4 regions of the Arthrobacter sp. E44 genome follow, and region 4 is predicted to be linked to each of the others. Evidence: predicted binding sites of a transcription regulator. Region 4 holds the regulator's gene; each other region holds the start of a gene.

Region 1 (5,188 bases), on a different contig from region 4:
CCCAGCAGTTCAGGCAGTTCCGAGGAGATGACGATGACAGCTTTTCCTTCGGCCGCGAGTTTCCCGATAATCGTGTAGATCTCGTATTTGGCGCCAACGTCGATTCCCCGTGTGGGTTCATCGAGGATGAGCACGTCCGGATCGGAGAACATCCACTTGCTCAGCACCACCTTCTGCTGGTTGCCACCGGAGAGCTTTCCGGTAATGGCCGCCACCGACGGAGCCTTGATGTTCATGCTCTTCCGGTAGCCGTTGGCCACCACGGTTTCCTGGTTCTTGTCCACGAAGCCGCGTTTGGCGAGCTTGCGCAGGGCCGCCAGGGAGATGTTCCGCTTGATGTCCTCGATGAGGTTCAGGCCGTAGTGCTTGCGGTCTTCCGTGGCATAGGCGATGCCGTTCCTGATGGCGTCGGACACCGTGGCAGTGTTAATTTCCTCGCCGTACTTGTAGACCTTGCCTGACGTGGCGGTTCCGTACGTGCGTCCGAAGACGCTCATGGCAAGCTCGGTGCGCCCAGCGCCCATGAGCCCGGCCAGTCCTACCACTTCGCCCTTCCGGACGTACAGGTTGGCGTTGTTGACCACCATGCGCGTGTGGTCCTGGGGATGGCGCACTGACCAGTCCTCGATCCGCAGGACTTCCTCGCCGATGTGCGGCTCGCGGTCCGGGTACAGGCTCTCCAGGTCCCGGCCCACCATGCCGCGGATGATCCGTTCCTGCGTGATCTGGCCTTCGTCCAGCCGAAGCGTCTCAATGGTTTTGCCGTCCCGGATGATGGTGACTGCATCAGCCACCTTGCGGATCTCATTGAGCTTGTGGCTGATGATGATGCTGGTGACGCCCTGGCCCTTCAGGTGGAGGATCAGGTCCAGCAGGTGGCCGGAATCCTCGTCGTTAAGGGCGGCAGTGGGCTCGTCCAGGATGAGCAGCTTCACTTCCTTGGACAGCGCCTTGGCGATTTCCACGAGTTGCTGCTTGCCCACGCTGATGTGCTGCACGGGGGTGACAGGGTTTTCGTCGAGGCCGACGCGGGCCAGCAGCTTTGCTGCCTCCAGGTTGGTCTTGCGCCAGTCCACCCACCCGTTGGTGGCTTGTTCATTGCCAAGGTAGATGTTCTCGGCAATGGACAGGTACGGGCTGAGGGCCAGTTCCTGGTGGATGATGACGATTCCGCGCTTTTCGCTGTCCGAGATGCTGGAAAAGTGGCAGGGCTCGTTTTCGAAGAGGATTTCCCCCTCGAAGGTGTTGTGTGGATAGACGCCGGACAACACTTTCATGAGCGTTGACTTGCCGGCTCCGTTTTCCCCGCAGATGGCGTGGACCTCGCCACGGTTCACATCGAGGGTGACGTCCTGCAGCGCTTTCACGCCGGGGAACGTCTTGGTGATTCCTCGCATTTGAAGAATGGGTGTGTTCATCGTCAATTCCCACTGACTGTTCGGAGCTTGCCTTCCTGCTGCTGCAGGAGGCTGCGGGTGGGGCTGTGGCCCGGGACGGATACCCAGGCCACAGCCCCCTGACGCTGACTACTTGACGTCGGCGTCGGTGTAGTAACCCGAGTCGATCAGTTCCTTCTTGTAGTTGTCCTTGGTGATGATCACGGACTTCAGCAGGAACGCCGGGACAACCTTGACCTTGTTGTTGTAGGTCTTGGTGTCGTTGGTTTCCGGCTCCTGGCCCTTGAGGACCGAATCGACCATCTTGACGGCCTGCGCGCCGAGCTGGCGGGTGTCCTTGAAGATGGTGGAGTACTGCTCGCCGGCGATGATGGACTTGACGGAACCCTTTTCGGCGTCCTGGCCGGTGACCACGGGCAGGCTGCCCTTGGCGTAGCCGCCGGTGCTGGTGAGGGCGGAGAGGATGCCGATGGACAGGCCGTCGTACGGGGAGAGGACGCCGTTCAGCTTGGTGCCCGAGCTGTAGGCGGAGGTGATGATGTCCTCCATGCGCTTCTGCGCCACCGGTGCCTGCCAGCGAAGGATCGCGGCCTGCTCAAACTTGGTCTGGCCACTGGGGACCTTCAGGGTGCCGGCGTCCATGTACGGCTTCAGGGTGTCCATGGCGCCGCTCCAGAAGAAGTTGGCGTTGTTATCGTCGGGGCTGCCGGCGAAAAGCTCGATGTTGAACGGCCCCTTGCCGTCAACCTTCTTGCCGCTGGCGTCCAGGAGGCCCAGGCCCGTCAGCAGTGAGGTGGCCTGCTGCACACCCACGGTGTAGTTGTCGAACGTGGTGTAGTAGTCCACGTTCGGGGTGCCGTTGATCAGGCGGTCGTACGCGATGACCTTGACGTTCTGGTCCTTGGCCTTGGCCAGGACGTCGGTCAGGGTGGTGCCGTCAATCGCGGCGATGATCAGGGCCTTGGCGCCCTTGGTCAGCATGTTTTCGATCTGCGACACCTGCGTGGGGATGTCGTCATTGGCGAACTGAAGGTCTGTCTTGTAGCCGAGGTCCTTCAGCGACTTCTCGACGTTGGCGCCATCGGCAATCCACCGTTCGGAGGTCTGGGTGGGCATCGAGATCCCGACCAGTGAATCGCCGGGCTTGGCGGCACCGCCGGATTCGGTGGCGGCTCCGCCCCGGGAGCCACAGCCGGTGGCGCCCACCGTCAGGGCGAGGACAAGGGCCACCGCGCCCATGAGTTTTTTGATTCTCACCATTTTCTCCTTCCGCGGCAGCATTGCCGCGAAGTGTTGTTGGACAGGCAGCACCGACGCTTCCTGGTCCTGGTCACATTGTTGATGTGTCGGTTCAATATAGACCGCTTTGTGAACGCTAACAAGAGCAAGCCATCGAAATTTCGCAACTTTTTCGGTTCCATTGACTTCTTTCTTGTTAGCGTTCACACTTGCTGCAGCACCTAGCTTGACCCCGACCCCTACAAACCCGGTAATGAGGCCTCCCGCCTCCCGGACGGAGGCCACCCATGCCAGAAACGTTGTTCACTTCCAGCTCCGACTCCCGCCAAGACCACTACGTCATCGGGGTGGACTACGGCACCCTTTCGGGCCGTGCCGTGGTGGTGCGGGTCCGCGACGGCAGGGAACTCGGCAGCGCCGTCCACGAGTACCCGCACGCGGTGGTCACCGATTCACTGCCCGAAGACACGGCGGGCGCCGAATCCGGCGGACGTCCCGCAAGGCTTCCCGGTGAATGGGCACTTCAGGTGCCCAATGACTACCGGGAAGTCCTGCGCAAGGCGGTCCCCGCCGCAGTGGCGGACGCGGGGATCGACCCTGCCGCCGTCGTCGGCATCGCCACAGACTTCACCGCGTGCACCATGGTGCCGGTCAAGGCTGACGGCACCCCCCTGAACGAACTGCCCGGCTTCGCCAACCGGCCGCACGCCTATGTGAAGCTCTGGCGCCACCACGCAGCGCAGGGGCAGGCTGACCGGATCAACCGGCTCGCTGCCGACCGGGGCGAGGACTGGCTTCCACGCTACGGGGGACTGATCTCCTCCGAATGGGAGTTCGCCAAGGGCCTGCAGCTGCTGGAAGAGGACCCGGAAGCCTACGCCGCCATGGACCACTGGGTGGAGGCGGCCGACTGGATCGTATGGCAGCTGTGCAGCCGGTACGTCCGCAATGCCTGCACTGCCGGCTACAAGGGCATCTACCAGGATGGCCGGTATCCGTCCGAGGACTTCCTGGCGGCCCTGAACCCGGACTTCAAGGACTTTGTCAGCTCCAAGCTGGAGCACACCATCGGTCGGCTGGGGGATGCCGCGGGCACCCTTACCGCCGAGGCTGCTGCCTGGACCGGACTGCCGGAGGGCATCGCCGTGGCCGTGGGAAACGTTGACGCGCACGTCACGGCCCCGGCTGCCAAGGCCGTGGACTCCGGCCAGCTGGTGGCCATCATGGGCACCTCCACCTGCCACGTCATGAACGGCACCGAACTCCGCGAAGTGCCCGGGATGTGCGGGGCAGTGGACGGCGGGATCGTGCCCGGCCTCTGGGGCTATGAGGCCGGCCAGTCCGGCGTGGGGGACATCTTTGGCTGGTTCACCAAGTACGGCGTCCCGCCCGAATACCACCAGGCTGCCAAGGATGCGGGCCTGGGCATCCACGAGTACCTCACCGAACTCGCCTCGCGGCAGGCCATCGGGGAGCACGGCCTGATCGCCCTCGACTGGCACTCGGGCAACCGTTCGGTCCTGGTGGATCATGAGCTCTCCGGGATCGTGGTGGGCCAGACGCTGGCTACCAGGCCGGAGGACACGTACCGGGCGCTGCTTGAAGCCACTGCTTTCGGGACCCGCACCATCGTGGACGCCTTCCGCGACGCCGGTGTCCCGGTCAAGGAATTCATCGTGGCCGGCGGCCTGCTCAAGAACAGACTCCTGATGCAGATCTACGCGGACGCCACCGGCCTGCAGCTGTCCACCATCGGCTCGGAGCAGGGACCTGCGCTGGGCTCGGCCATCCACGCTGCCGTGGCCGCGGGCGTGTATGCGGACATCCGCGAAGCCGCCGACGCCATGGGCGCCGAACCCGGGGAGGTGTACACCCCCATCCCGGAGAACGTCGCCGCGTACGACGAACTGTTCCAGGAGTACAGGACGCTGCACGACTACTTCGGCCGCGGCAGCAATGACGTCATGCACCGGCTCAAAGCCATCCAGCGCAAGGCGGCGCGGACTGGGCTGCCGGGGACTGGCAACCTGTCAGCTACCGCTGTGGAGGTGTCCGCATGACCGCCGGTACCGGTGTAACTTCGGCGATCCTGCAAACCATCGCCCGGATCCGGGAGGAAGTCTGCGCCCTGCACGCCGAGCTCACCAGGTATGAACTGGTGGTGTGGACCGCAGGCAACGTTTCGGCCCGTGTACCGGGAACAGACCTCATGGTCATCAAGCCCTCCGGCGTCTCCTACCAGGAGCTGACCCCGGAGCAGATGATTGTGACCGACCTGCACGGCACCCCGGTTCGGGGCACCAACGTCGGTGGTGGCGGGACCGTGGATTGGGGCAACCCGCCGCTGTCGCCGTCCTCGGACACGGCCGCCCATGCCTACGTGTACCGGCACATGCCCGACGTGGGCGGGGTGGTGCACACCCACTCCACCTACGCCACCGCCTGGTCCGCCAGGGGAGAAGCCATCCCGTGCGTGCTGACCATGATGGGTGACGAGTTCGGCGGTGAGATTCCGGTGGGACCGTTCGCGCTGATCGGCGATGACTCGATCG
Region 2 (5,188 bases), on a different contig from region 4:
CCAGGCCCATCCGGGCATCAAGCTGGGCGAAGCTGTCCTCCTTGCGGAAATCCAACCGCCCGGTTTCCAGCGAGGACACGGCCTCGCCGCGGGTCATGGTGTCGCCGTCGGCCTGGACTTTCTCAACCGGAGCCGGCGCGCCCGTTTCAGCGTCGCCTCCGGTGGTTTCCTTCGGTGCGAAACGTTCGAAGTAGAAGTTGGCAGGCTTGATGCCTTCGGTATCCAGCCACTTGGAGACAGCGTTGACCATGGGCGGCGGGCCGCAGAGGTAGATGTCCACGTCGCCGTCGTTGAGGTGCTTCGGTTCGATGATCTGCGTGACGTAGCCGGTGTGCGGGGCGGAGGTGCCGGGCTCGGAGGCGATGTAGTCCCAGGTGAAGCCGGGCAGTTTCGCCTCGTAGGCGCGGAGCCAGTCCAGGCCCACGATGTCCGCCTCACGGGTGAGTCCGTAAATCAGGTGGACCGGGCTGGAGGGCGGGTTTTCGGCAAGCTTTTCCAGGATGGACAGCAACGGGGCCAGTCCGGTGCCACCGGCCAGGAGCAGGAGGGGCCGCTTAGGTTCGCGCAGGAAGAAGGATCCGTACGGGCCGGTGAACTCGATGGCATCGCCTACGGCGGCGCGGTCGCGCAGGTACTCGGACATCGCGCCCTGTGGAGTCACACGGACCATGAAGGACGCATCCTGGACCTCGGGGCCGCTGCTGAAGGAGTAGGAGCGCTCGGCATCGGTGCCGGGAACCTTGAGGTTGACGTACTGCCCGGGGAGGAAGGCCAGCGCCTCGCGGTCGTCCACCTCAAGGGTGAAGGACACCGTGGTGTCCGTGTGCCGGTTGAGCTCCTTGACGGTGGAGCTGAAGGTGGCAGCCGCCGTCTTGGCCGATTCGGACGTGGCGGGGATCTGGATGGCCAGGTCGGACTCCGGGACAGCCTGGCAGGTCAGCAGGTAGCCCTTTTCGAGTTCCTCCTCCGTCATGGCGTCGTCGATGAAGTCGCCCGGGTCGAACGAGCCGGAATCGCAGAACGCCTTGCACGTACCGCAGGCGCCGTCCCGGCAGTCTGACGGAATGTTGATGCGCGCCTTGTAGGCGGCATCCATGACGGTCTCATAATCGCCGACCTTGATGACTTTGGTGACGCCGTCTTCGAAGCTGAGGGCTACTTTGTGGCCCATGGGGTCCTCCTGACTGGCCGGGCGCGTCGTCGCGTCCCGGGTAAAAAAGTTGTGGCGTGCCCGGCGGGCACAGGGATGGAAGCTGCCGCGCAGCGCCCGTATGTCCCGGCGCCGGCTGCGGGCAGGTCAGATCATGTAGACATCCACCACGTGGTGGATGTAGTCGTTCTTCAGGACCACTTTCTTCTTCAGGATCACCGGCTGCAGGCCGGACAGGTCCAGCGTGTAGTAGCTGGTGCCGAAGTAGGTGTCCGTCGTGTTGTAGCGGAAGTAGAGGGTGAACCAGTTGAAGCGCACCTCCACCTTGCCGCCGTCGTTCGCCAACACTTCGACGTCGGTGATGTTGTGGCCCGTGCGCGGCTCCGGGAGGGAAGTGGCTGATGACCTGTCGGTCTTGATCCGGAACACCCGGTCCTCGATGCCGCCGCGGTTGTCGTAGTAGATCAGGGAAATCTCGTTCTGGGGATCCTGCGTCAGCTGGTCGTCCACGTCCCAGGCCGGCATCCAGAATTCGGAGTCCGGGTGGTAGCACTCCAGCCATTCATCGAACTGGCGGTCATCCAGGAGGCGGGCTTCCCGGTAGAGGAACGCCCGGACGGTTTCGAGGGTTGCGATCTCCTCCGCGGTCTTGAGGACCGGGGTGGTGTGGGTCAGGTTGGTCATGGGTTCTGCGCTCTCTGTGGTTCCTGTGGGCTCTCTCAGGCGGTGACGGGAACGGATTCCAGGGCGGAACGCTCCTCTTCCTCGGCCAGGGCCCGGTCCATGACTTCCTTCCAGTACCCGTGCTGGATGGGGTAGAGCCCCTCGTCTTCGGTGCGCACGCCGGAGGCGATCACCCTTGTCATGCCCAGCGCCTGCGCCTGCTCGTCCGGGCCGGTGATCTCGTGGGTGGAGCCGCGGGTCATGTCATTCCACGGGGCGCTGGTGGCCCAGTAGGTCTTGTTGCAGGAGCGGAATTCCTCCAGGTCGTCCGGGGTGGCCATTCCCGTGGCGTTGAAGAAGTCCTCGTATTGGCGGATGCGCTTGGAGCGGTTCTCCTGCGACTCACCTTTGGGGGCGATGCAATAGATGGTCACCTCTGTCTGGTCCGCGGAGATCGGCCGGAAGTGGCGGATCTGGGAGGAGAACTGGTCCATGATGTAGACGTTCGGGTACAGGCAGAGGTTGCGCGAGATGTTGATCATGAAGTTCGCCATCTCCTCGCCGTACTTGGCCACAAGCTCGTCGCGGCGGTCCCACAACGGGCGGTCCTGGGGGTTGGTCCATTCCTGCCACAGCAGCAGGTGCCCGTGGTCGTAGGAGTAGAACCCGCCCTTGACTTTGCCCCACTTGCCGGCGTCCATGGCCTTGGTCTTGTTGGCGGAGTCACCGGCGCTGCGGCGGGCCGTGGTGGCTGCGTAGTTCCAGTGCACGGCGGTGACGTGGTAGCCGTCCGCGCCGTTCTCGGCCTGGACCTTCCAGTTGCCGTCGTAGGTGTAGGTGGAGGAACCGCGCAGCACTTCCAGGCCTTCGGGCGACTGGTCAACGATCGAATCGATGACCTTGGTGGCATCGCCCAGGTGCTCCTCGAGCGGGAGCACGTCGGCCTTCAGGGAGCCGAACAGGAAGCCGCGGTAGGACTCAAAGTGGGCCACCTTGGTGAGGTCGTGCGAGCCTTCCTTGTTGAAGGTCTCAGGGTAGCCGGCGTTCCGGGAGTCCTTGACCTTGAGCAGCTCGCCGGAGTTCTTGAAGGTCCAGCCGTGGAACGGGCAGGTGAAGGTGGTGCGGTTGTCCGTCTTGCGGCGGCACAGCATGGCGCCGCGGTGCGAACAGGCGTTGACCAGGCAGTTCAGCTTCCCGTCCTTGTCCCGGGTGATCACCACGGGGGTACGGCCGATGTAGGTGGTGAAGTAGTCGCCCACGTTGGGGATCTGCGACTCGTGGGCGAGGTACACCCAGTTGCCTTCGAATATGTGCTTCATCTCGAGTTCGAAGATCTCCTGGTCGGTGAAGATCTCGCGCTTGGCCCGGATGACGCCGTTCTCGCGGTCGTCGATCAAGGCGTCGGCAAGGACCTCGCGGGCATGGATCAGGTTCTCGGTCATGGCGTGCTCCTTCATTGGAGATTGCTGGACGGACGGGCGGAGGTCCACTCGGGAAGAGGCTTCGGCGGCGGACGTTATCCAGCAATTCTTACCGCTCGTGATTGGCCTCACATCAGGCAAATACCTAGGTTCCACCAAGGGTGTCTTTATGTACCGATAATGACTCAAAAGACGCCCAGTTGATATTTGTAGCGTCCTTATCTGCGGCCCTACGATTGAGACCGAGATCACGCGGTGCCGAGCAGGGCAGGTGGAACGTTCCGCCCAGCAGGCCGCGTGGGGAGCAGGAGCCCTTCCTGTCCCATTCAATGAAGAAGGTGGACATCGTCATGACCCAGACCCCAACGGACAGCCGCACGGAAAACGAAGGCACCGCCGTCGAAGCAGGCTCCAAGGCAACCGAACGCTTCGCCGCGTCAGGCAAGCTCTCCCGGGTGGATGTATCCAAGGAACGGGTGAGCCTGCTGGCCGGCGCACTGATCAAGGCCGCCAACGACATCGTCGTGGAGCACCAGGTCACCTATGAGGAATACAACGCCCTTAAAGCATGGCTGATCAAGGTGGGCACGGACGGTGAATGGCCGCTGTTCCTCGACGTCTGGCTTGAACACACCGTTGAGGACGTGAACTCCCAGGACCGACCCGGCACCGTGGGCACCATCGAGGGCCCCTACTACGTCCCCAACTCCCCGGAACTCCAGACGCCTGCCACCGTGGAAATGCGCGACGACGAAGAGGGCACCCCGCTCCGGTTCACCGGCCAGTTCACCGACACCGACGGCAACCCCATCCAGGGTGCCCAGGTGGAGATCTGGCACGCGGACGCCGCCGGTTTCTACTCCCAGTACGCCCCGGGCATGCCCGAGTGGCTCTTCCGGGCCACCGTCAAGGCCTCGGACGACGGCCGGTTCGAGATCAACACCATGCGTCCGGCGCCCTACCAGATCCCCACGGACGGCGCCTGCGGACAGCTGATCAACGCCGCGGGCTGGCACGCCTGGCGTCCGGCGCACATCCACATCAAGGTGTCCGCGCCGGGCTACGAGCCGGTCACGCAGCAGCTGTACTTCCCCGGCGACCCCCACAACGCGGACGACATCGCCTCGGCGGTGAAGCCTGAACTGATGCTGGACCCCCGCCCCCGTTCCGACGGAAAGGGCGAGGAAGTAGTTTATGACTACGTCCTGGCAAAGCAGGGCCAGAAGAAGTAGCACGCAAACTGGGAGATACCCCCGCACGGAGGCGCTCCGGAGCTGATGCTTCGGAGCGCCTCCGGTTTTTCCGCGCCAGCCAGGAGTTCCGATGAGCCATACCCGCCCCGACCCGGCCGCCACATCCGCCGGGTCAGCCCCGCCGGCGCCGGAACCCCTGTTGGAGCGCCCGGGGGTCCGGCCCGCGGGTCCGCGCCGGGTTCTTCGCGACCTGGGCCTGTCGTACGTCTCCAACGGGGCGATCGGGCTCATCTTCGCGGCGTCCGGACCCATCGCCGTCACCCTGGCCGTCGGCACGGCCGGCGGCCTGACCCAGGGCCAACTGTCGTCCTGGGTTTTTGGCATCCTTTTCTCGGGCGGCGCGGCGACCCTGCTGATGTCGCTCATCTACCGGCAGCCCTTGGGCTTCGCGTGGTCCATCCCTGGCACGGTGCTCCTGGGGCCGTCCCTTCAGCACCTGGCCTTCCCCGAAGTCGTCGGGGCCTTCTTCACCTCCGGCGTGCTGATCCTCGCCCTGGGCGCCACCGGGGTGGTGCGCAAAGCCATGGCGCTGGTGCCCATGCCGCTCGTAATGGCCATGGTGGCTGCGGTGTTCCTGAAGTTCGGCACAGACATCGTCGCCGCAACCCAGGACAACCCGGCCGTGGCTGCTCCGATGGTGGCCGCGTTCCTGGTCCTTACCGCAGTTCCCATGCTTGGCAGGTTCCTGCCGCCGGTCCTGG
Region 3 (5,188 bases), on a different contig from region 4:
CTACGCCTGCGCCAACTACTCCCGCGCCTACATCCACCACCTGTTCAAGGCCAAGGAAATGGTGTCCGCCACCCTCATCTCCATCCACAACGAGCGGTTCGTGGTGAAAATGGTGGACGATGCCCGGCTGGCCATCGAGTCCGGCACGTTCTTCGACTTCAAGGCCGAGACCCTGGGCCGGTACTACTCCTGAGACTCGCTTCCGGGTGCCTCCGGTAGGGTGGCCCCATGCCTATCGAATCCATCGAAATCCCTGCCGCTGACGGTGCCGCCGAGGCCTTCGTAGCCCGCCCGACCAACGGAACCGGCCCTTTCCCGGGCGTCATCTTCTACATGGATGCCTTCGGCCTGCGTCCCCGAATCCAGGAGATGGCCCAGCGCATCGCCGACTGGGGCTACGTGGTGCTGGCACCGAACGTTTTCTACCGGGAAGGAACGGCTGGGGAGCTGGCCCCCGCCGGGGACATGACCAGCCAGGAAGGCCGGGAGGCAGCCGGCAAGGCCGCCTTCCCCAGGGTGGGCCGGCTGACCTCGGACAAGGCGCTGCCGGACATCGACGCCTGGGTTTCCGCGCTCCGGGAGCTCGACGGCGTTGCACCCGGCCCCATCGGGGCCACCGGCTACTGCATGGGGGCCCGGCTCGCCGTCCGCACCGCCACCTCCCACCCCGGCGAGGTGGCAGCCTGCGGCGGCTTCCACGCGGGCGGCCTTGTCACCGACGAGCCGGACAGCCCGCACCTGGGGCTCAAGGACGCAAGGGCCCGGTTCGTCTTCGGCCATGCGGACCACGACCGGAGCATGGCCCCGGAGGCCGTCGCGCAGCTGGGTGAAACGCTCAAGAACGCGGGTCTTGAGGCGTCCAATGACATCTACGAGGGCGCTCCGCATGGCTACACCATGGCGGACACCTCCGCGTTCCACCCCGAGGCCACCGAGCGGCACTTCACGGAACTGCGGGCGCTGCTGGACGGTGCGCTGAAGGGCTAAGCCGGCGCCCGCCGTCGAACTCGCCGGAAAGCTGCCGGATCGCCGGAACGTTGCGGCGAGTTCGATGGGTTCCGGCGAGCCCGCGCCGCAGGACGTTTTACACATAACGACGGCGGCGCCTTCCGGCGGTGCCGCAGCGGCAGGATCCTGTGGGGATGACACCACAGCCAGTCCGCCTCCCTGCACTTCCGAGCACCGGCAACCTGTGGCGAACGGGGCAACTGCACGAGGAGGGCCTCAACGGACGGGCCATCAAGACCCTGGTGCTCAACCGGAAGCTTGTCCGCCTTCGCCACGGCTGCTACATCCGCGCCGAGCTCTGGGATAAGCAGTCGCGGCCTGTTCGCAGCAGGCAGTTGATTCACGCCCATGCCCATGGGACGCTGACCACCTCACGGGGCGGCTATGTGTACAGCCACACATCGGCGGCCCGGCTGCACGGTTTGTATCTATGGGATGTCGATAACCTGATCCACCTTCTACTGCCAGGAAACCCCTCAAGCGAGCGGCTCGGTAAGGATGTCTGCGGCCATACCCGGCCCTGGACCGAGGCGGAGGTGGTGATTCGCGGCGGCCTCCGGGTGACCTCGCTTGAGCGGACGGCAGTGGATTGCGCCATGATGCTGACCTACCGCCAGGCGCTCGTGCTGATGGACCACGCCCTCCGGCTCGGTGCAGACAAAGCGCTGATGGAAAGCATGGCTGACGGCCTGCAGGGACGCCGCGGGATCCGTACCCTCCGGCTCGCACTCACCCACGCAGAACCACGGTCGGAGTCAGCCGGTGAGACGCTCACCCGCGAACTCCTGACACGGCTGAAGCTTCCGCTGCCGGAGCCCCAAGTCCCCGTAGCCACGGGGGCAGGCCAGTACCGCCTGGATTTCGCCTGGAAGGAAAAGAAGGTGGCCCTCGAATTCGACGGGAAAACCAAGTACTTCGATTACAAGCCGACGCCCGAGGTGCTGTTCCAGGAACGGCAGCGGGAGAATGCACTCACCGAGAACGGCTGGACCTTCCTGCGCGTGAAATGGGCCGACCTCTTCCGCGAACAGGAGTTCAAAGCCCGTGTCCTAGCCGCACTCCAACGGTAGCCCGGCCGCCCCAGGGCCAAATCGCCGGAACGGGACCAGGTCGCCGGTTCCTTCCGGCGATCCCGCACCGTTCCGGCGTGCCGGAACCAGACAGCCGGAACGCACGACGCCGGGCGGCAGCTACGCGGCGTTCGTCACCGCTGCCGCGGGCGGGGTTGCGAGGCCGTAACTGGGTTCACGCCTCTTGACCCAGTTGATGGCCAGCGAGGTGACGGGGACGAAAAGGAACTCAACCAAAGTCTTGTAGACGAACCCCACAAGCACGTAATTCACGAAGCTGCCGAAGTCAGTGATGCCGATGACGGACGCGGCGATGCTGCAGAAGATCAGCGTGTCCACGAATTCCCCAGCGCCGGAGGAGCCCATGAGCCTGGCCCACAGGGACTTCTCACCGGTGCGTGCCTTCATGCGCACCAGGATCCAGGAGTTAATGGTCTGCCCGGCCAGGAAGGCGAGCAGCGAGGCGAGGACGATCTGCGGCACAGGGCCCAGGGCGCCTTCCAAGGCGGACTGCTTCGCGGCTCCGTACTCGTCGTCGAAGCCGGGCAGCGCAATTACCACCCAGTAGCAGAGCGAGGCGAAGACGGACATCGCAAAGGTCGTGAGAATGGCCTTGCGGGCCACCTTGAAGCCATAGACCTCACTGATGACGTCGCCCAGGATGTATGCGAGGGGGAAGAGGAAAAAGCCGCCGTCGGTGACAATGGGGCCGAAGGCGACGCCCTTGGATGCTCCTATGTTGGAGAGGATCAACACCACGGCCATGGTCGCCAGCATGATCCCGAAGTAGGGCGAACCGATGGCGGCGAAGCTGGCACCTTGGTGGGCCGGCCGCGGGAGGGCGGCATCGGGCATGGCACTTTGGCCGGGGGAAGAAGACATGACGGTGTCCGTTCGGGAGTGGTTGGCCGGCGCCCAGCAGTGGGCAGCCGGTTGTATTAGCACTCGGGTAATTCTCGCATCGCGTTGGACGGGATCGCTCCTTGGCGCAGGCAGACCAATTCCCGTGAGCGTTTGAACATGTTCAACTGCTTGTGGCACACTATTTTTGAACACGTTCAGGAATTTGGAGGCGCCGGTGGCAGCCAAGGGCGAACACACCAGGCAGCGGGTGGCGGACACCGCACTGCGCATGTTCCGCGAGATCGGCTTCGAGAAGACCACCATGCGGGCCATCGCTGCAGAGGCCGGCGTTTCCGTTGGCAATGCCTACTACTACTTCTCGTCCAAGGATGATCTGGTCCACGAGTTGTACCTCCAAGTGCAGGCCGAACACGCCGCGCGGGCAGCCGAATTGCTGGACGCCGCCGCCGGGTTCGCGGACCGCCTGAAAACCACTCTGCACGCGGGCCTGGACGTCATGGCGCCCTACCATGCTTTCGGCGCGGATTTCGTGGCCACCGCTATCCGGCCCACATCGCCGGTGAATCCCTTCTCGGCGGACTCAACGCCCGCGCGGGAGGCAGCGCTGGATATCTTCAGGCGCACGGTGGACGGGTCCAGCCCCGCCGTACCGAAGAAGCTGCGGGCCGAGCTGCCTGAACTGCTGTGGCTTTGCTACATGGGGATCACCCTCTTTTGGGTCTACGACTCCTCGGAAGGCCAGCGGCGGACCCGGAAGCTGGTGGACGGCGCAGCGCCGCTCATTGCCCGCGGCCTCTCACTGGCCCGCATTCCGGGTGTCAGCAAGGTGCTTGACGACGTCCTCGACCTGAGCCGCAGCATCCGCGACTAGGACAGAAGCGAACATTGGGGGAAGAGATGAACAGTGCAAAGACAGTCGTAGTGGCCGGCGCCTCCGGCTTCATTGGCACCTATCTTTGCAGGCGTTTCCGCGAGGACGGCTGGACGGTGCGGACCATAGGACGCGACGGAGCGGGTGGTTCCACAGCCGCATGGGATGACGACGCCGGCATGGCCCGGGTGCTCAACGGCGCCGACTTGGTGGTGAACCTCGCCGGACGCTCTGTCTCTTGCCGCTACAACCAGCGGAACAAGAAAATCATTCTGGACTCGCGGGTGGCCACCACCCGGGCACTGGGGCGGGCCTTCTCGCAATGCCAGGTCCCGCCGCCCACCTGGCTGAATGCCAGCACCGGCACCATCTACCGGGATGCCCGCGACCGTCCCCAGTCCGAGGCCGACGGCGACCTTGGTTCCGGCTTCTCCGTGGACGTCGCAAGGGCCTGGGAAGCGGCCCTCACCGCAGCGGACACCCCGAAGACGCGGAAGATCCCGCTGCGGATCGCCATCGTGCTGGGCCGCGGCGGCGGTGCACTGAGGCCGTTCGCCACCCTCGCGCGACTGGGCCTGGGCGGGCATATGGGCGACGGCCGGCAGAAGTTCAGCTGGGTCCACGTGGAGGACCTGTACCGCAGCATCCTCTTCCTGCACGCACGGACCGACATCACCGGGCCCGTCAATGTGGCCTCACCGGACGTCGTCACCAACCAGGAAATGATGCGCCTGGTGCGCCGGGCCTATGGCGCACGGTTCGGGCTGCCCACCCCTGCCTGGCTCCTCCGGGCGGGCGCCGTCCTGATTTACACGGAGACCGAACTGGTCCTGAAAAGCCGCTGGGTCCAGCCGCAGAAACTTCTTGACGCCGGATTTGCCTACAGCCAGCCGGAGCTGGGCAGGGCGCTCTTGCAGATCGCCAAGGGGACAGCCTGACGGTCAAATAATGAACCGCTTGGACCGCTGAACACTCGCTTATCACAGCCGCTGTACGCCCCTACATGGATAGCGTCCGACGCCGGGTGGCAGGATGGGGGCATGACTTCCGTATCCCCTGACGCAACGCTGTCCGCGGACGCCCCCGCCGTCGTCCTCACCATCGCAGGCTCCGAGGCCACCGGCGGCGCCGGTGCCCAGGCTGACCTGAAGACCTTCCAGGAGCTGGGTGTCTTCGGCATCGCCAACCTCACCTGCATCGTGTCCTTCGACCCGAAGGACAGCTGGAACCACCGCTTCGTGCCGGTGGACCAGCAGGTGATTGCCGACCAGCTGGAGGCGACGACGGCGGCCTACGGTCCGGCGTCGGGCGCCCCTTCGGCTTTGGACACGGTGAAGATCGGCATGCTGGGCAGCCCGGCCACCATCAGCACGGT
Region 4 (5,188 bases):
CCCTTCCGCGCTCAGCCGGGTGGCCCAGATGGGCAGCTGGTGGCTGACCAGGATGGCCTCAGGGCCTTCTGCGCCAAAATCGCCGGCCGCAAGTTCAATCGCCTTCCGGCGCGCGTCCTGCGCAGCCGCTGCCACCCGCGCCGCCTGCTGCTTGTACGGCTCACCCCAGGACGGGCGCAGCGGGTTGACCAGGTGCGGCCAGTGCCGTGGCCGGCGCAGTTCACCTTTGGTGACTTTCATGCCCTCGAAGTAGTTTTCCGCTTCGATGATCCGCTCGTCTGTGTGGATCTGCAGCTGCAGGGCTTCCGACGTCGGCCGTGCAGTTTCCTGCGCACGCTCGAGCGGAGAGGCGGCGAGGTAGGTGATGCGGGCTCCGTGCTCGGCGCGCTGCCGGAAGTACTCCGCAAGCATGCGGGCCATCTCCTGCCCCAACTCGGAAAGGTGGAAATCCGGGAGCCGCCCGTAGAGAACGCCGTCGGGATTATGGACCTCGCCGTGGCGGAGCAGATGGACAGTGGCTTGGGGCATGTTTACCAGTTTCTCAAAGATGGCGCGCGATCCGAAATCTTCTACGTTCAGTAGAACTGAAGTTTTTGGAGAAATGTTCCGGACCCGGGAACAAAACATGCAAATGCATGTTTATACTGAATGCAGCAAGTTAGTTGAGACTTCAACTTATGAAGCTTCAACAGCAGGATCACCACAGACACAGCTATACAAGGAGCAACATCATGGCACTTCCCGCAGACGTCACCACCGGCACCTGGACCCTGGACAACTCCCACAGCGAGATTGGCTTCACCGTCCGCCACGCCGGCATCAGCAAGGTACGTGGGCAGTTCACCGAAGCCGCCGCCACCCTGGACCTGGCCGAGGACGTGGTCGATTCCAAGATCAACGCCACCATCAAGACCGCCAGCTTTGACTCCGGCGACGCCAACCGCGACGGCCACGTCAAGGGCGGGGATTTCTTCGACGTGGAGAAGTTCCCCGAGATCTCCTTCGTCTCCAACGGCCTCGTGGCCAAGGGCAACAGCTACGAACTCACCGGCGACCTGACCATCAAGGGTGTTACCCGTCCGGTGACCCTGGAAACCGAGTTCAACGGCGTGGCCGTGGACCCGTTCGGCAACACCCGCGCCGGCGTCTCCGCCGAGACCACCATCAGCCGCAAGGACTTCGGCCTGACCTGGAACGCCGTCCTGGAAACCGGCGGCGTGCTGGTCAGCGACAAGGTTGCCATCAACCTGGAACTCGCCTTCATCGCTCCCGCAGCCTAATTCCCCTTCACGGCACCCCGGCCCGCCTGCACGGCACGGCCGGGGTGCCGTGTTTAACCTGCAAACGCGGTGCATCAACACCTCCCGAATGATCCACAACGCCGCCCGCCGGGGGTACGGTGGACTTAAGCCATGCTGGGGGGAAGGCTGAGGACCGATTCCCGGCAGCCTAACTGGATCCCGACCCTGCAGAAGGAACGCCCATGAGTACTCCTCCCGTCCCGCCTCCCGGGTCCGAAGACCCGCGCACCAGCCCCGGACAATCCGGCAACGACCAGTCCGGAGCCCAGCCGCGCTACGGCCAGAACGCTCCGCAGTACGGCCAAAACGCTCCGCAGTACGGCTCGCAGCCGCCGGCAGCACCGCAGTACGGCCAAAATGCACCCCAGTACGGCCAGAATGCACCGCAGTATGGGTCGCAGGCTCCCGGCTACGGCCAGTCCCAGTTCGGCCAGTCGCCGTATGGACAGTCCCCTTACGCCCAGTACCCCTCGGAGCAGCCGCAGCCCGCCGGAAGCAACGGCGTCCCCCAGCTTGTGAACATCTCCTTCTGGCTGCTGATTGCGTCGGCCGCCATTTTCGTCATCGGCATGCTCCTCGGGCTCACCCAGCTGGACGACCCCCAGTTCCGGCAGCTCTTTGAACAGCAGATGCAGTCGAGCGGAACAGACATCAGCTACGACAGCATCAAGAGCGTCATCGCCGGCACGCTGGTGGTCTTTGCCATCATCGGCGCCGCGCTCTACCTGCTGGTGGCCTTCTTCATCCGCAAGGGCAAGAACTGGGCCCGCATCCTGGGGACGGTCTTTGCAGCGCTGTCCATTTTCGGCCTGTTTGGGGTTCCCTCCCTCGGAACGCTTGGAACTGTCCTGGGCATCGTGGCCATTGTGCTGCTTTACCTGCCTGCAGCTGCCCCGTACTTCCGGAAGCAGCAGCCTTTCGCCAACCCGTACTCGGGTGGGTTCGGCAACCCTTACGGGCGGTAACCCAGCACGTCTGCTGGCAAACAGGCGGCCCGGGACGCAGCAATGCGTCCCGGGCCGCCTGCGTTAAGCCAGCGCTAGGCTGTCTGTCCGGGTGTCTGGGCCCGCTGCGCGTGGTAGGCCAGGATCTGGAGTTCGGTGGCCATGTCCACCTTGCGGAGGTTGACGCCGTCGGGAACCTGCAGCATCACCGGGGCGAAGCTCAGGACGCTGTGGACGCCCGCCGCCACCACCCGGTCGCAGACGTCCTGGGCCACGGCGGCCGGCAGCGCCAGCACCACCATGTTGGCCCCGGTGCGGTGCAGGACTGTTTCGAGGTCCGCGACGTCGCTGACCCGCAGCCATCCCACCTCGCTGCCCACCACCATCTGGTCGGCGTCGAAAATGGCCACGACGTCGAACCCGCGGGACTCGAAGCCGCCGTACCGCGCCAGCGCCTTGCCGAGGTTGCCGGCACCGACGATAGCCACTTTCCAGTCGTGCGTCAGTCCAAGCGCTGCCGCGATATGACGGCTGAGGTACTGCACCTCGTAGCCAACACCCCTGGTTCCGTACGATCCCACATAGGACAGGTCCTTGCGCAGGGTTGAGGAACTGACCCCTGAGGCTTCAGCCAGCGATTCGGAGGAGACGCGCTCCACGCCCTCAGCCAGCAGGGTGTTCAGGGCGCGGAGGTAGAGGGTCAGCCGGGCTACGGCTGCGGGCGGTATCTGCTTGGGCGGCGTGCCCGTCGCAGCTGGAAGGTCGGGAAGCGGCTGCGGCGTGGAATCCAGGGAGGTCACCGGCACTCCCCTTACTGGGCCATGGCGCGCTGCAGCACGCGTTCCAGCCGGGTTTCGTCGATTTTCCAGAAGTCGCGCTGTACGCCGTCCACCAGCACCACCGGGATTTCCTCGGCGTAGCGCTCCCGCAGCTCGGGCTGGTTGTCCACCAACTCTTCGCTCCAGGTAAGGCCCAATGAGGCAGTGACCCGGCTGACGGCGTCGCGCGCGTCTTCGCAAAGGTGGCAGTCAGCTTTGGTGACCAGGACGACGCGGGGTGTAGCCATGGCTTAACGGTATCGCCGTTCGCGTGCTGCCGGTGACGCCGACGGCGGCAGGCCAGCGGATTGACTAGACTCAACACCATGCCCGAGGAGAAATACGTCGCCGTAGTCACGCGCCCGGTTGCCGAGCCGCAGCCGGGCGAAGCGGCGTTTTTCGACGTGGACAACACCTTGATGCGCGGGGCCAGCCTCTTCCATGTGGCACGCAAGATGCACCAGCGCGGAGCCTTTACCCTGGCCCAGGCCGCCGGCTTCGCATGGAAGCAGTTCAAGTTCGTGGCCCGCGGGGAGAACATCGATGACGTCCATGCCGTGCGGGATTCGGCCCTGACGCTGGCCGCCGGGATCACCGTTGACGACATCAAGGCCCTGGGTGAAGAAGTCTACGACGAGATGATCGCCTCGCGGATCTGGCCGGGCGCCAAGGCACTGGCGGAGCAGCACCTCAGGGTGGGCCGCCGCGTCTGGCTGGTAACGGCCACGCCCATTGAGGTGGCCACCGTGATCTCCACCCGCCTGGGACTGACCGGAGCCCTGGGGACGGTGGGCGAAGTGTCGGACGGCATGTACACCGGCCGCCTGGTGGGAGACATCCTGCACGGCTCGGCGAAGGCCGTAGCCGTCCAGGCCATCGCCGACGAGGAGGGCCTGGACCTCAAGCGCTGCTGGGCCTACAGCGACTCCTTCAACGACGTCCCGCTGCTGTCGCTGGTGGGGCACCCCGTGGCCATCAACCCGGACGCCAAGCTGCGCCGCCACGCGCGGGACCGGAACTGGCCGGTCTACGACTTCCGCGCCGGCCGCCGCGCTGCCACGTTCGGCCTCAAGGCAGCCACTTTTGGCGGTGCGATTTACGGCCTTTGGAAGGGCTTCGCCCGGATGCGCGGCCCGCGGGCGTAGCCCGGTAACAAACAAAATGCCCGCCGCCTCGGAAGGCGACGGGCATTTGCACGCTGTTGGAAGTATTTCTACTTCTTGTTGCGGCGCTGGTGACGGGTCTTGCGAAGCAACTTGCGGTGCTTCTTCTTGGCCATACGCTTGCGACGCTTCTTAATAACTGAACCCACGAAAGTTCCTTACAAACTAGATGCAGTACCTGTCTGATGGAGAATGTCCGCGGACATAGCTACGAACTGAACAACTGACAGATTCTTACAATGACGTAAAACGTTCCTTAACAGGGTACCGCCTATTGGGAGCGGCTCAGGACAGGCTGCCTCAGGCCGTCTCGGTGTGACCGTCCACGACAGCACCCTTAAGGTACTGTTCAACGGCGTTTTCGGGGACCCGGTAGGAGCGGCCGAAGCGCACTGCCGGCATTTCGCCCGAGTGCACCAGCCGGTAGACAGTCATTTTGGAGACGCGCATGACCTCGGCCACTTCAGCCACGGTCAGGAACTTCGCGTTGGAGAAGTTCTGTTCTGCCGACATTTCCCTATTTTCCTTTGCTGACGGATGGACAACAGTGACCCCAGGTACGTGCCAATGCGGTGTTCCGATGCTGAGCCATCCACCAACCACCTAAGTAGATACTCTAGATGTTCCTGTGGCAGATGTGAAAGTGGCGGGCCCCCTATTTCATCCCCTAATTCGACCCCCGGCGCTTCCGTGCCGATGCCGCCAGCTGCTCCAGGACAGACGCGGAGACATCCCAGTCCATGCAGGCATCCGTGACGCTTTGGCCGTAGACCAGTTCAGCGCGCCCTGCTGCATGGTCAGCGACGTCCAGGTTCTGCGCCCCGCCCACCAGGAAGCTTTCCAGCATGACGCCGGCCACCGCGCGCGCTGCGGTCCCGCCGTCTTCCAACTGGGCGCCGATCTCCAATGCCACCTCGGCCTGCCGGTGGTGGCTCTTGCCGCTATTGGCGTGGCTGGCGTCG

Evidence for each region. Region 4 encodes Rex, which represses fermentation and respiration genes when NADH is low (regulators of the CRP and FNR family bind a similar motif). Its sites were predicted from a motif close to CTTGTGAANNNNTTCACAAG; they were not measured.
Region 1: the regulator Rex is predicted to act here: its motif matches at 2,763-2,782, upstream of araB (ribulokinase).
Region 2: the regulator Rex is predicted to act here: its motif matches at 3,350-3,369, upstream of benA (benzoate 1,2-dioxygenase large subunit).
Region 3: the regulator Rex is predicted to act here: its motif matches at 3,124-3,143, upstream of ACETK3_RS07565 (queuosine precursor transporter).

Annotation. Positions count from the first base shown of each region.
Region 1 is NZ_JBHDJA010000005.1:17,218-22,405, forward strand. Features, by position in the region: gene mmsA (multiple monosaccharide ABC transporter ATP-binding protein) at 1-1,418, opposite strand, end outside; gene chvE (multiple monosaccharide ABC transporter substrate-binding protein) at 1,527-2,657, opposite strand; gene araB (ribulokinase) at 2,924-4,696, shown strand; gene ACETK3_RS06160 (L-ribulose-5-phosphate 4-epimerase) at 4,693-5,188, shown strand, end outside.
Region 2 is NZ_JBHDJA010000007.1:6,829-12,016, reverse strand. Features, by position in the region: gene benC (benzoate 1,2-dioxygenase electron transfer component BenC) at 1-1,171, opposite strand, end outside; gene benB (benzoate 1,2-dioxygenase small subunit) at 1,298-1,834, opposite strand; gene benA (benzoate 1,2-dioxygenase large subunit) at 1,870-3,255, opposite strand; gene catA (catechol 1,2-dioxygenase) at 3,585-4,466, shown strand; partial or broken gene ACETK3_RS07975 (benzoate/H(+) symporter BenE family transporter) at 4,558-5,188, shown strand, end outside.
Region 3 is NZ_JBHDJA010000006.1:108,198-113,385, reverse strand. Features, by position in the region: gene tgt (tRNA guanosine(34) transglycosylase Tgt) at 1-193, shown strand, start outside; gene ACETK3_RS07575 (dienelactone hydrolase family protein) at 229-987, shown strand; gene ACETK3_RS07570 (hypothetical protein) at 1,143-2,078, shown strand; gene ACETK3_RS07565 (queuosine precursor transporter) at 2,199-2,933, opposite strand; gene ACETK3_RS07560 (TetR/AcrR family transcriptional regulator) at 3,157-3,813, shown strand; gene ACETK3_RS07555 (TIGR01777 family oxidoreductase) at 3,840-4,751, shown strand; gene ACETK3_RS07550 (hydroxymethylpyrimidine/phosphomethylpyrimidine kinase) at 4,854-5,188, shown strand, end outside.
Region 4 is NZ_JBHDJA010000002.1:183,265-188,452, forward strand. Features, by position in the region: gene ACETK3_RS03000 (histidine phosphatase family protein) at 1-528, opposite strand, end outside; gene ACETK3_RS03005 (YceI family protein) at 732-1,280, shown strand; gene ACETK3_RS03010 (Yip1 family protein) at 1,484-2,266, shown strand; gene ACETK3_RS03015 (redox-sensing transcriptional repressor Rex) at 2,341-3,045, opposite strand; gene ACETK3_RS03020 (glutaredoxin family protein) at 3,057-3,311, opposite strand; gene ACETK3_RS03025 (HAD family hydrolase) at 3,390-4,208, shown strand; gene ACETK3_RS03030 (30S ribosomal protein bS22) at 4,277-4,375, opposite strand; gene ACETK3_RS03035 (helix-turn-helix domain-containing protein) at 4,527-4,739, opposite strand; gene ACETK3_RS03040 (3-deoxy-7-phosphoheptulonate synthase) at 4,894-5,188, opposite strand, start outside.